Pseudobacteriovorax antillogorgiicola: one gene and its partners. The protein of the gene in region 3 interacts with the protein of the main gene of each other region in a pairwise test. Links are inferred from orthologs where the notes say so. Each region holds a gene or a part of one and is shown on either strand. Other genes may lie near its edges. The genes, in order: dnaE, ctaD and B9N89_RS12170.

Region 1 (5,246 bases), on a different replicon or contig from region 3:
AAGAAACTGTCGCTGATGGTAAAGTTTTGATGGCTGTATCAGGTGGGGTAGATAGTACTGTGGCAGTGGCCTTGATGAGCCAGGCCCTGGGCAACGATCGTGTGACCGCCGTGTTTGTCGATCATGGACTACTACGCAAGAATGAAGCATCTTGGGTAAAAGAAAAAATAGAGTCCTTGGGTGTCAATCTTGTCGTTCTGAACCGGGCCCAAGAGTTTTACCAAGCACTAAGTGGCGTTTCTGACCCGGAGCAAAAACGTAAGATCATCGGACTCAAGTTCATCGAGGAGTTCGAAACCTACGCCAAAGCTAACGAGGGCTTCACCCATCTCGGCCAAGGCACTCTATACCCAGACGTGATCGAATCAGCAGGGCACGGCGCTGGCGCCAAGGTCATCAAAAGCCATCACAATGTAGGCGGCTTGCCTGAAAGGCTTCATATGGCCCTCGTAGAGCCTTTCCGCTACCTCTTTAAAGACGAGGTTCGCCTTGTTGGCCGCAAGGTTGGAATTTCTAATGAGCTGGTCGATCGCCATCCATTTCCTGGCCCAGGCTTGGCTGTTCGGATCCTCGGCGAGATCACGGCTGACAAAGTCGAGATTTTGCAGAATGCAGATCAGATTTTTATTGATAAACTTCGTGAAAAAGACCTGTATAAGGAAGTTTGGCAAGCATTTGCTGTGCTCCTCCCCGTCAAAACTGTTGGGGTTATGGGAGACAACCGCACCTACCAATGGACCTGTGCCCTACGCGCTGTCACAGCGACAGATGGCATGACCGCTGGGGTAGGGGACTTGCCGATGGAATTTCTGGTTTCTGTATCTGATGAAATTGTACGAAAGGTCGATGGCATCAACCGGGTCGTTTATGACATCACCACCAAGCCCCCGGCGACCATCGAATGGGAATAGATGAGCGAAGACAACCTCAACCCGCGTAAGCTTGTTCACCTCCACGTCCACTCGGAGTATTCGTTGCTGGACGGCGCCATCCGGATCTCGGATGCGATCAAAAAAGTCAAAAGTCAGGGCCACACGGCTCTGGCTCTCACCGATCACAGCAATATGTTTGGAGCTGTTGAGTTCTACGTCAAGTGTAAGGATGCAGGACTCAACCCCATTCTCGGGGCCGAGATCAATTGGGATGGGCTTCCAGAAAGCCAAGTGGTACGTAAGGCCACGGGAGACTCCCAAGCCGCCGCTTACCACCTAGTTCTACTCGCTAAATCAACAGAAGGTTACAAAAACCTATGCCGCGTGGTTTCCTCTGGCTACCTTCGGGAAAATCCAGGTGAGGTGTCGGTCGCTCCAGCTGAAAAGGTCCGGGACAATGCCGGTGATGTGATCGCCTTATCCAGCTGCCTCCATGGAGAGTTTGCCTACCTGGTCAATAGCCTCATGGAACTAAGCCCAAACCCCCTTGAAGAACTTAAGGCTCCTACAGAGCCCTGTGAGCCCGTTGTCACTGCGCTCAATGCCCATGTGCAGTTTATGAAAGAGGCTTTTGGCGACGACTATTACATCGAGTTGATCGATAATAATCTTGGCTTGCAAAGGAAAGTCATCCCCGTGCTGGTGGAGGTAGCCTATCACTATGGATTGCCCCTCGTAGCCACTGCTGATTCCCATTACCTAAATCCAGAGGACGATGAAGCTCACGCAGTACTCACCTCTGTAAAGAATGACTTAAAGCAGTCCCATATTGCTAAACGCAACAAGGCTGCTCAGTTTCACCTTTTTTCCAATGAGGAGATGGTGGACAAGTACGGTCGCTGGGCGGAAGCCTTAGATAACCAATCTAAGATTGCCGAGCAGTGTCACGTTGAGTTGACCTTTGGCAAATACTTTCTGCCTAAATTCGAAGTAGACGGCATCGATAACATCGATGATGCTCTCATACAGCTTTCCAAGGAAGGGCTTGAGGAGCGGCTGGTACACCTTCGCAAGCAATATGGCCCAGAGTTTGATGCCGAAGCGGAGAAAACCTACTGGGACCGCCTAGATTTTGAAATTGGCATCATCATCAAAATGGGTTTCCCTGGCTACTTCTTGATCGTCCAGGACTTTATCAACTGGGCTAAGGATCATGATATTCCTGTTGGCCCGGGCCGGGGATCGGGAGCAGGCTCCTTGATTGCCTATGCTTTGAAAATTACCGATCTGGACCCTTTGAAGTTCAATCTTATCTTCGAACGATTCTTGAATCCTGAGCGGGTTTCCATGCCTGACTTCGACGTCGATTTCTGCCAAGAGCGCCGCGACGAGGTGATTCAATACGTGACGCAGAAGTATGGTGCGGATAACGTGGCTCAGATCACCACCTTCGGAAAGATGAAAGCCAAGGCTGCCCTGCGAGATGTGGGCCGAGTCTTGGAGCTAGGTTACAGCAAGGTAGACCGCATCGCCAAGCTGATTCCCAACGAACTGGATATCACCTTAAAAGATGCTCTGGAGCGAGAGCCTCGCATCCAAGAGGAAGCCAAGAAAGATGAGATCATCGAAAAGATGGTCGACCTTGCACTCAAGCTAGAAGGCATGAGCCGCCACACCTCAGTTCACGCTGCCGGAGTTGTGATTTCCGAAGGGGGTATGGACAACTACGTTCCCGTCTATAAATCAGAAGACGGTGCTCTCATCACTCAATATGAGATGAAAAATGCGGAGAAGGTTGGACTCGTCAAGTTCGACTTTCTGGGTCTAAAAACCCTAACCGTGATTCAAAAAGCTGTGAAGCTTATCCAGAAGTCAAAAGACCCCAACTTCAATATTGAAACCATCGACATCGAGGCCAAGCCGGTTTACGACCTGATCTCAACCGCGGCATCCGTTGGTATATTCCAGCTTGAAAGTTCAGGAATGCAGGCTTTGTTAAGCAAGCTCAAGCCTTCACGCTTTGAAGATATTATCGCGGTTGTGGCCCTTTTCAGGCCGGGCCCCCTCGGCTCGGGGATGGTGGACGACTTTATCGAGCGTAAGCATGGTCGCCAGGAGATTGAGTATCTCCACCCTGCTCTTGAAACCATTCTTGACGACACCTACGGCATCATCCTGTACCAGGAGCAGGTGCAAAAGATCGCTGCATCACTGGCTTCCTACTCACTTGGCGAAGCTGACTTGCTCCGCCGCGCCATGGGTAAGAAAAAACCTGAAGAGATGGCCAAGCAAAAGGTTCGATTCTCGACGGGATGCCGGGAAAACAACGTCCCCGAAGAGATTGCTGAAGAGCTATTTGAACTGATGGCAAAATTTGCTGCCTACGGTTTTAACAAGTCTCACTCGGCAGCCTACGGACTGGTCAGTTACCAAACAGCCTACTTAAAGACCTTCTATCCTGAAGAGTTCATGGCAGCGATCATGACCTGCGACTTGGATAACACCGATAAGGTGATCCGCTACATTGAAGAATGTCGGCGGATGAAGTTTAAAATCTATCCACCGGATATTAATCGCAGCAAGCTCGAATTCGATGTCCCCGGCCCTAGATCTGTAGGCTATGGCCTGGAAGCAATCAAAGGGGTTGGTGGAGCATCGCTTGAGAAGATGGTCCGTGAACGGGATGAAAATGGCCCTTATAAGTCCCTAACGGATCTTGCCAAGCGCATCAACTTGCAAAAGGTTGGTAAAAAAACCTTGGAACTTCTAGCCGAAGCTGGTGCTTTCGATAGCTTCGGCTCTAGCCGTGATGCCATCAAAGCTGCTATCCCTGAAATGGTGAAGTTTTCTGAAAGCCACCACAGTAATGAGTCTACTGGCCAGGTATTGCTGTTTGCCGACGATGATGTTGAAGAAAACATGGTAGATCTGGCTAAATTTGAGGAAGATATCGCGCAGGCTGGCAGCTCTGAATCCAGGCTGGAGTGGCTCTTAAAAGAGAAGAAAAACTTGGGAGTATTCCTAAGCGGCCACCCCATGGACCTTTACCCAGAAGATGTCAAAAAATTTGGTCAGCTCCAGATCAAGGATATTCCTAAGCGCGTGGGTTCAAAAGATGTCAATATCGTGGCCTTTCTCACTGGAACTTCAGAGCGCCTCACCAAAACTAACAAGAAGATGGCCTATATCCACTTAGAAGACGAAACGGGATCTTGGGAAGGGGTGATGTTTGAAAAAGATCTCCCCGAGTTTTTCCCTGAGCCCAATACCGTGGTCGTTGCCAAAGTCAACGTTGCCAAAAGCTATGACGGCACTTCGATCTCTCTTAAGGTAGACTCATTGGCTCCATTGCAAGATGTTAGGCGAGAAGTCACCAAGCGGGTAGAGATCCAGATAGGAAGCCAAAAAGATTTGAATCCAACAGCTCTCAACCAGAAGAAAGCCACCATTGGCCGTCTTGGGACGTTGCTCGCCAGTCACCCCGGAAGAACACCCCTGATCGTCAATTTGAAATATGGACGGGTTCAAATCAAAATCAATCCTCAGATCGAAGGGGTCGACCTCTGCGATGACTTCTACCAGAGCATCAAAAACATGGGGACGGAGGATGTCCAACTGCAATACTTCTAGGCTCAGCTCCCTAGGAGTGATTTATGTCGAACTAGTAGCGAGCAATGAGAGTGTTTAAAATTACAGCTAAGAGGGTAATCGTCATCATTTTGGGGGCATTGCTCGCGATTCCCATCCTTCTTATGCCACCCGTCTGGCAACTTAAATCAGGGCCTGTGGATGTCACCCGCTGGCCAAAGACCGGGGAGCAAACCTTTTCTATCGGGCCTCAGTGGAAACATTGGGTCCCCATAAAGTCTGTTTCTTGGCATGTGCTTCACGCGATCATGGTCGCAGAAGACGCTCGATTCCTAGATCACATGGGCATCGACCCAACCGCTATCTACAATAGCTTGAAACTCAATCTAGAGAAGGGCAGATATGTAAGAGGAGCTTCAACCATCTCCCAGCAAGTTGTCAAGATGACCTTACTCAGTCCAGAAAAGACGCTGCTCCGCAAGTTTCGAGAAATCTTGGGTGCTCTCCTGATGGAGCAGCTCCTTAGTAAAGAAGAGATTCTAGAGTGGTACATCAATCTCACAGAATTTGGTGATGGAGTCTTTGGTATCAAGGATGCCGCCTTTCACTATTTCGACACCTCACCCGAACTTCTAACTATCCAGCAGGGAGCCAACCTAGCTCTCGTTTTGCCTAGCCCGAACGCTTGGTCTGTGGGACTCAGGTCTCGCAAGCTTACAGCCTTTGGTCATCGCCGCTATGCCCATATTATCGAGATGATGTTCCAGCAGGGGTTTATCAATGAGC
Region 2 (4,041 bases), on a different replicon or contig from region 3:
ATTCTGTTAACCTTCAGCTTTCTCTTCAGTTTAACCTCGTGCTTTGAAAAGCTTCCCATGACTACCGTGCATAGTGTGACGGAGTGGGGCGCACAGATTAACGAACTTTACCTCCTCACGACAGTCATCGTGACTTTTGTCTTTTTCGCGGTGGCAATTCCCTTCTGCTACGCAATTTGGAAATTTAGGGAAAAAGAAGGAGACACGAGGATTCCGGAGCAGATTCATGGTAATCATAAGCTAGAAGTCTTGTGGACATTGATTCCGATCGTACTCCTAATCTTTATCTTTATTCCGACCGTGCAATTGATCCTTTCGCGCTTTGAAGAGCCACCTAAGGATACCTTGAAGATTCAAGCCATTGCTCACCAGTGGTGGTGGGAATTCAAGTATCCCGATCTTGGGATTACAACCGCGAACGAGATGTATGTTCCAGAAGGAAAACACGTCACAATCGAGCTAACATCAGCTGACGTCATCCACAGTTTCTGGATTCCTCGCTGGGGTGGAAAAGTTGATAACCTACCCGGTGAAACCAACTACATCACGTACACAACTCCTGCTGTAGAAGATGCTGAGAATGGCGATTACTATCAAGGCCATTGCGTTGAGCTTTGCGGTCTGTCTCATGCTCGCATGCGCTACCAAGCTGTGGTCCTGCCTCAAGAAAGGTTCGATGCCTGGACTAAAGTTGCTCAGACCCCACCGACAGTCACAACGGCGCTTGAGAAAAAAGGCCAGGAACTGTTCATGTCAAAAACTTGCTTCACTTGTCATGCGATCGAAGGCACAACAGCACAGGGTAGAGTCGGTCCTGACCTTACCAACTTCGGTAGCCGTCGCATGCTAGCTGCGGGAACTTTGCCCAATGACAAGGAAGGCATGTACGAGTGGTTGCGTGATTCTGTTGATAGCAAGCCTCCATATCAAAACGTCAAGCCAGGTAGTTTGATGATTTTTGGTGAGGGCTTCGAGCTCACAGATGAAGATATTGAAGCTCTGACAGCGTATCTGCAGAACTCAACCGCAAAGACTTATTAATAAACGTTCGATGACGTATTGCTCTCAGGAGGAATTTTTAGCGATATGAGTAGTTCAAGCTCTCCCAAAACAGGACTGTGGAGCTGGATAACCACAGTCGACCATAAACGAATCGGCATCATGTATGCCTTGGCTGCCTTCTTCTTTCTAATTTTCGGTGGTGTGGAAGCACTGCTCATGAGAACGCAGCTTCTCGTACCGAATAACGATTTTATCACAGCACGTACCTTTAACAGTATGGTGACGATGCATGGTACGACCATGATCTTCTTGTTCGTCATGCCTCTAAGTGCCGCCTTTTTTAACTATCTCACACCGATCATGATCGGTGCTCGCGACGTTGCTTTCCCTCGCTTGAACGCCCTAAGTTTTTGGATCTTCCTCTTTGGTGGATTCCTTCTGAACTTTGGCTTCCTTGTGGACCAAGCGCCTCGCGGCGGATGGTTTGGCTACGCAAACCTTACCTCTCTTCAGTACACCCCAGACAAGTCTGCCGACTTTTGGGCCATGGGCTTGCAGGTGGTTGGTTTAGCGTCCCTGATCGCGTCCGTTAACTTCTTTGTAACCATCCTTAACATGCGCTGTAAGGGCATGACCCTTCTCAAAATGCCGATGTTCATTTGGACGACTTTGGTGACTCAGGTACTTTTGATGCTTTCACTGCCAGTGATTACCGTCGCCCTTCTCATGGTGACTTTCGATCGACAGTTTGGTACTGGTTTCTTCAATCCAGCAGATGGTGGTCAGGTTATCTTGTGGCAGCATCTCTTCTGGGTTTTCGGTCACCCTGAAGTTTACATCCTAATCCTGCCAGCCATGGGTATCGTATCAGAGATCCTGGCAACGTTTTCGAAGAAGCCCCTATTCGGCTACTCCGTTATGGTTTATTCCAGCTGTGCTATTGGTTTCCTAGGCTTTGCTGTTTGGGCTCATCACATGTTCACCACAGGTATGGGGCCTTGGGCGACGACATTCTTCACCGCGGCAACCATGCTTATCGCGGTGCCTACCGGGGTTAAGATTTTTAACTGGATCTCAACGGTTTGGGGTGGTCGCATCAGCTTCACAACAGCCAACCTCTTCGGCCTCAGCTTTGTAGCTATGTTCACCCTGGGTGGTCTGTCTGGAATCATGCACTCTTCTGCGCCTATTGACTCTCAGCATCAAGACACTTACTTCGTGGTCGCTCACTTTCACTATGTTCTTTACGGCGGTGCCGTGATGGCTCTCTTCGGTGGTATTTACTACTGGTTCCCCAAAGTCACGGGTCGATACATGAACGAAGGTATCGGTAAGATTCAGTTCTGGCTTTACATGATCGGCTTCAATATGACGTTCTTCCCGATGCACTTTCTTGGTGTTCAAGGGATGCCTCGTCGAAACTATACCTATGCTGCTGACCAAGGCTGGGATCTTTGGAACTTCATCGTGTCCATGGGTGCTTATCTCACCGCAGTGGGTGCTATCTTGTTCGTGATTAATATCATTTGGTCTCTTCGTAAGGGCGCGAAAGCTCCTGGGGATTGCTGGGATGGTCGAACGCTGGAGTGGACGATTCCTTCACCACCACACGAGTATAACTTCGGTATCGAGCCGACGGTTCAACGTCTGGATGACTACTGGTTCCGCAAGTACTCAGATGATGGCAAGAAGAAAACTCTTCCAGCAGAGCCAAGCTACGATCCGAAGGCGATTCACCTACCGAATCCCTCATTTTGGCCCATTGTTTTGGCAGCAGGTATCACCACAGGAGCTGCAGGCTTCTTTGTAAGTGGAATCGGTCTGGCGATTAGTTTATTTGGTCTCGCAGTCATTGTCGTAAGTACTTACGGCTGGATCTACGAAGAAGCGTAAAAGGAGGGATTCGTGAGCGCGCATATAGAAACCAATACAGGTGTCGACAATCGTAAGTTTGCGATGTGGACATTGATTGCTTCCGAATGCTTCCTATTCGGAACATTGATTGTTAATTACTTTATCAACCGTGAGCGAGGGCTTGCCGGCCCCACGGGCCCAGAGATCTTTGATATCAACCTAACAACTTTGAGTACCTTCGATCTTTTGATGAGTTCGGTGGCTATGGTTCTAGCTCTTCATCACTGCCGGGCTAGGAACTTAAAGTGGATGCAGTTTTGGTTATTTATCGTTGCTTTGGGTGGCGCAATTTTCTTGGGCTTCCAGTACTACGAGTTTGATCATTTTGTCAATGCTGGCCTGAAGCTTGATACGAGTGTTTTTGGTTCGGCCTTTTACATGTTGACTGGCTGTCATGGATTGCACGTGGCTGTGGGAGTCCTGTGGATAACCTCTATCTTGATCACCTCTCTGAAGCGTGGCGAGTCGTGGTTTGATAGCGATACCATCGAGGTGGCAGGCCTTTACTGGCACTTTGTCGATGTCGTCTGGATCATCATTTTTACAGTCGTCTACCTATTTGTGTACGTATAAGAGGGTTGATTAATGTCAGAATCTCATGAAGCCCATGGCGGCACCAAACTGTACTGGATTTTTTGTGTTATCCTCTGTGTCATCACCTTTCTTGAATGGCTGATATTCGAGCAAAGAGAGGCCTGGGGAGTTTCGAAAGTTGTGCTTGTCACATCGCTTTCGGCCTTCTCTCTGATTAAGTTCGTGATGGTAGTTGGTTGGTACATGCATCTTAAGGACGACCCTAAGATGATTAAAAACACCTTCGTACTGTCTTTGCTTTTGATCATAGGAATTGCAGCTGGCCTTCTGGCTTTGATGCTATAAAAGCTTCCTTGAATTTGTAAGCAAATTGGCATATGTTCAGCTCCGCATTGAGTAGCTGCATACCCGCAGGGCAAGAGGGCTCAGAGTGAGCCTCCTTGCCCTTCCGATTATCGGGTTTGAAAAGGAGTGACTATGCCCAAGCTTTATGCTCACGAAGTCTACGATCGTCTACCAAATGAGATCTTTGAAGTTAAGTGGGACTGGGACCCAGCCCTGATTTTCTTCCTTCTCCTCATGATATTTTAT
Region 3 (4,053 bases):
AAGCAGCAGTCGCTCCTTATAAAAAGTGGCAAGCGCAACAGTGGAATGTCAGCTGCAATGATGGCGATGGTAAGCGCAGTGACTGAGGCTGAATTTGATCAGATTGCTAAGTTCCTCGAAGGCGCACCTTGTTCGGACTCTGCTCCCGAAGCTAGCAAAGCAAAGAAAAAGTAGCTTTCTCCTGCCAGGCATGCCTCAGATAGGCCTGGCACTCCCTCCCCTTTCAATGTTAGCGTCTGCTCAGGAATAACCTCTTGAAGCGGAGATTAGCAATGAAATGTCATGAAGTCGATTTCGAGATCCTTGGCAGCGACATGCAGATTGTGGAAGTCGAGTTAGATCCTCAGGAAACCGTGGTTGCCGAGGCTGGGGCTATGAACTATATGGAAGACGGCATTTTATTTGAAACTAAAATGGGCGACGGTTCAGAGCCAGACCAAGGCTTCTTTGGCAAAATGTTCAGCGCGGGCAAACGAATGATCACTGGCGAATCTGCCTTTATGACTCATTTCACCAACCAGGGAGCTGGCAAGAAGCGGGTTGCATTCGCTGCACCATTTCCAGGAAAAATTATCGATCTCAACATGTCCGAAGTCGGTGGTGAGATTTTGTGTCAAAAAGACTCTTTCCTAGCTGCTGCCTTGGGCACCAAAATCAGCATCGCCTTCAACAAGCGCCTTGGCACTGGTTTCTTTGGCGGCGAAGGCTTTATTCTGCAACGTATAGAAGGTGATGGCATGGCTTTTGTACATGCTGGAGGCACCATCGTTCGTAAAGAACTCCGTGGTGAAACCCTGCGACTCGATACGGGCTGCCTCGTCGCTTTCACTCCTGGCCTCGATTATAGTATCGAGCGTGCCGGAGGCCTCAAGTCCATGGTATTCGGCGGCGAAGGGCTCTTTCTTGCAACAGTTAGTGGCACAGGCACCGTCTGGATGCAGAGCTTGCCATTTTCTCGATTAGCCGATCGCGTCTTGGCCAACGCTCCGCGGGCTGGTGGTCAAAGGCAGGGAGAAGGTAGCGTTTTAGGTCAGGTCGGCGATATGCTCGACGGCAACTAGATCTTATACAAAACTTGGATAAAGTGGAATGCAGAGAAAGGAAGATCTGTGACGACACCACCATCACCGGAACGCGCTTCGGTCTGGCTTGAATTTTCACCGTTGGCCCAGGCCTGTTCGAGCATCAATTTGGGCCAAGGGTTCCCCGATTGGGCACCTCCCCCATTCGTTCAAGTTGCTGCTCAAGAGGCTTGTCAAGGTTCGAAATTTAGCACCTATGCCCGCTCCCCGGGGCATATGCCTCTAGTTGATGAGATAGCCAAGGCGTATTGCCCGAAACTAGATCGCAGTATCGACCCCAAGAAAAATGTACTCGTCACCGTGGGCGCTAGCGAAGCTATCTACCTTGCCATTCGAAGCCATATCAAAGCAGGCAACGAAGTGGTCCTATTGGAGCCAGCCTTTGACATTTATTTTGGGGCTCTTCGAATGGCTGGCGCTACCGTAAAGTCAGTTCCACTTGACATTCCTGGGCGCTGCCAATCATCAGAAGATATCACGATCCCCTGGGATAAAATTAGAAGTGCTCTTTCAGATAAGACTCGGGCCATTATTATCAACACTCCTCATAATCCAACAGGAAAAGTTTTTACTCCTGCGGAGTGTCAGCAGTTGGCCACTGTTTTAGAGCCTTACCCCAATTGCCTAGTGATTGCCGATGAAGTCTATGAGCACTTGGTTTACGATCACAAAAAGCATGTGCCAATTGCTAGAACTCCTGGTCTGGCTTCGAAAACACTATCCATTTACTCAGCTGGTAAAACCTTTTCAGTGACCGGTTGGAAAATTGGATGGGTTATTGGCGATCGGGACCTCATTTACCCTATGCAGCTGAACCAGCAATGGGTCGTATTCTCCGTAGCGACCCCGTTGCAAGAAGCCATCGCTCGATCGCTTCAACAGGCTGAACTAGCCTTTGACAATCAAAAAACTTACTATGAGGCTCTTACAAGCCTCTATGAAGGCAAACGAGATCGTCTTATTCAAGGCTTGCGGGACATTGGCTTTCACCCCATGAATCCCGAAGGCAGTTTCTTTGTGTGCTGCGATATTAGCAGTGGATTTTCTTCTTACCAAGGACTACCCAAAGACTTGCCCGAGCTTTATCAAAGGCATGGGATTGATTGGGATCATGATACTCAAAGTCTATTGGATTACAATGTCGTTCGGCACTTGAGCCTCTCCAAAGGAGTTACAACGATTCCTACAAGTGCTTTTTTTGTTCCATCCCACCGCCACGGATCAAATTGTCACTGGATTCGCTTTGCATTTTGCAAATCTGATCACTTACTTGATCAAGCCATTGAGCAACTAGGTTAACAGCTTATTTTACCAACTTGGTCGGTAGCTGAATCTTCTGACTAAGCTTCTGCCCATCGTTGCTAGCTTGCTCTTGTTCCTGGTCCAGAAATGGAAAGAACACACCGCCGAAAGCAAGTTCAAAATAGAATTGCCCCTGTTCAGTGGTTCCAAAGTCAATCGTTCCACCAAGGAGGTCGGCATCGATGGAGGCAAGATGAAGAGAGAGGGTAGAAAAATCCGATGTTTTAAGGTACTCCCAGTTAAATAGGAGGTCTTTTTGTTCAACTTTTAGACTGGGGCCAAAATCGTAGAGTCTTAAGCTATTAATTTGTTGATTGCTAACGTCTAGCATCAGATGAAACTCGCAACGATACTTTTTTGTTTTCTGCAGGGCCTTTAGTCGATAGTCAATTAAGGTTTGAATGATATTGAAAAGTTTAAACTTGAGAACCTTAATCGTTGGCTTAAGGTCAACATTGTCAATATAGAGTGATATCCCATGGCGCTTAAATTCTTGTTCCAGAAAATACTTCAGCTCCTCGGTAAACTCACTAAGTGTCAGTGTGCTAATATGATTCGATTTAAAGATACTATTTTTAAATTCAAGAAGGAAACGATTAAGATCGTCCATAACCTTATGAACATCATGGAGTGTCCCTTGAATTTGTAGACTTTCATCGTCGAGCCTCTGAACCGTCAAGCTGAAAAGCTGGCGATATTTTTCCACCATATCGCTATCTTCCACCAAGCTCTTTGGTTCAAAACCTGGTTCATTTAATTTGTCTCTCAACTGCTTAAGTACATCAAGATTTTTAGAGCTACTCAGGCTAGAAAGCGAGCTAAGCTTGGCAAAGGCGGGTGTTAGAAGGTTACCCATACCATGAAGAAAATTCGCGGTAGAATCTTGAACTCCTATGCGATGGGCCATATTCACTAAAAGGCGATTCTGAAATTCATTCTGTTTGATAGTATTGGCAAGATCGATCTGATTTCTAACCCGAGTAATCAACTCCAAATGCTTGAACGGCTTGGCAACATAATCTACAGCTCCATGTTCAAAACCCCTGGAAATATATGACTCATCTGTCAGAGCCGTAAGGAAAATAATCGGGATATCAGCAGTTTCGGGCCTAGACTTGAGTTGACGGCAGACCTCAAATCCACTCATCTCAGGCATATCAATATCAAGAAGGATTAGATCAGGTCTTTTTGCAATCGCTGACATAATTGCTAGACGCCCCTGATTTACAGGCCGTACGATATAGCCCTCCTCACCAAGGACCGACGACAGCACCTTTAGATTAGCAATAATGTCATCAACAACAAGGATATCACCACCCTTCTCTTTACCTTCTAAGTCCATAGTATTCCCGTAGTTATGAGCTATGTTTGATAAGCCGGCCTATATTTGGAAAGTTGTAGCACTCCACTTGCTGAGAAATATATTCCGTTAGTTTAGGATGCTCGGACGCAATTTCATGGAGTAAATCTTCAATTTGCTGCACATCGGCGATAAGAGTGTTTTCTTCGAGCCGTCTCCTCCAACTCCTTGGAACTTTAGAAAGTTCATCAGCCAGTTGCTCGATGTCGAGTTCACTATAGTCTTTAGTTCCATTTATGTAGTCAATTGACTCATAGTTGTATTTCACTGGCAGATAGCGTGCAATCGCATCGAATAAATCCTGTTCTT

Evidence for each region.
Region 1: the proteins of B9N89_RS12170 (region 3) and dnaE interact in binary tests that used the Escherichia coli proteins (3 or more experiments, as listed by UniProt). The link is inferred for Pseudobacteriovorax antillogorgiicola from one-to-one orthologs.
Region 2: the proteins of B9N89_RS12170 (region 3) and ctaD interact in binary tests that used the Escherichia coli proteins (3 or more experiments, as listed by UniProt). The link is inferred for Pseudobacteriovorax antillogorgiicola from one-to-one orthologs.

The regions. Positions count from the first base shown.
Region 1 is NZ_FWZT01000017.1:174,114-179,359, forward strand. Bases 512-4,702 are described here. They hold dnaE (DNA polymerase III subunit alpha), read left to right. Parts: upstream 512-911; coding sequence 912-4,502; downstream 4,503-4,702. Other genes in these bases: guaA (glutamine-hydrolyzing GMP synthase), read left to right, coding at 512-911; B9N89_RS20815 (biosynthetic peptidoglycan transglycosylase), read left to right, coding at 4,547-4,702. In the rest of the region: more of guaA, read left to right, coding at 1-511; more of B9N89_RS20815, read left to right, coding at 4,703-5,246. UniProt on the Escherichia coli protein: DNA polymerase III is a complex, multichain enzyme responsible for most of the replicative synthesis in bacteria. This DNA polymerase also exhibits 3' to 5' exonuclease activity. The alpha chain is the DNA polymerase catalytic subunit.
Region 2 is NZ_FWZT01000007.1:61,805-65,845, forward strand. What follows is about bases 505-3,490. They hold ctaD (cytochrome c oxidase subunit I), read left to right. Parts: upstream 505-1,086; coding sequence 1,087-2,895; downstream 2,896-3,490. Other genes in these bases: coxB (cytochrome c oxidase subunit II), read left to right, coding at 505-1,041; B9N89_RS10830 (cytochrome c oxidase subunit 3), read left to right, coding at 2,908-3,489. Also shown: more of coxB, read left to right, coding at 1-504; B9N89_RS10835 (cytochrome C oxidase subunit IV family protein), read left to right, coding at 3,502-3,795; B9N89_RS10840 (cytochrome c oxidase assembly protein), read left to right, coding at 3,928-4,041. UniProt on the Escherichia coli protein: Cytochrome bo(3) ubiquinol oxidase is the terminal enzyme in the aerobic respiratory chain of E.coli that predominates when cells are grown at high aeration.
Region 3 is NZ_FWZT01000008.1:77,007-81,059, reverse strand. What follows is about bases 248-3,245. They hold B9N89_RS12170 (aminotransferase class I/II-fold pyridoxal phosphate-dependent enzyme), read left to right. Parts: upstream 248-1,109; coding sequence 1,110-2,381; downstream 2,382-3,245. Other genes in these bases: B9N89_RS12165 (response regulator), read right to left, coding at 2,386-3,245; B9N89_RS12175 (TIGR00266 family protein), read left to right, coding at 273-1,061. Also shown: B9N89_RS12180 (c-type cytochrome), read left to right, coding at 1-174; more of B9N89_RS12165, read right to left, coding at 3,246-3,726; B9N89_RS12160 (PAS domain-containing hybrid sensor histidine kinase/response regulator), read right to left, coding at 3,740-4,053. UniProt on the Escherichia coli protein: Shows aminotransferase activity with methionine and histidine as substrates, and to a lesser extent also with phenylalanine.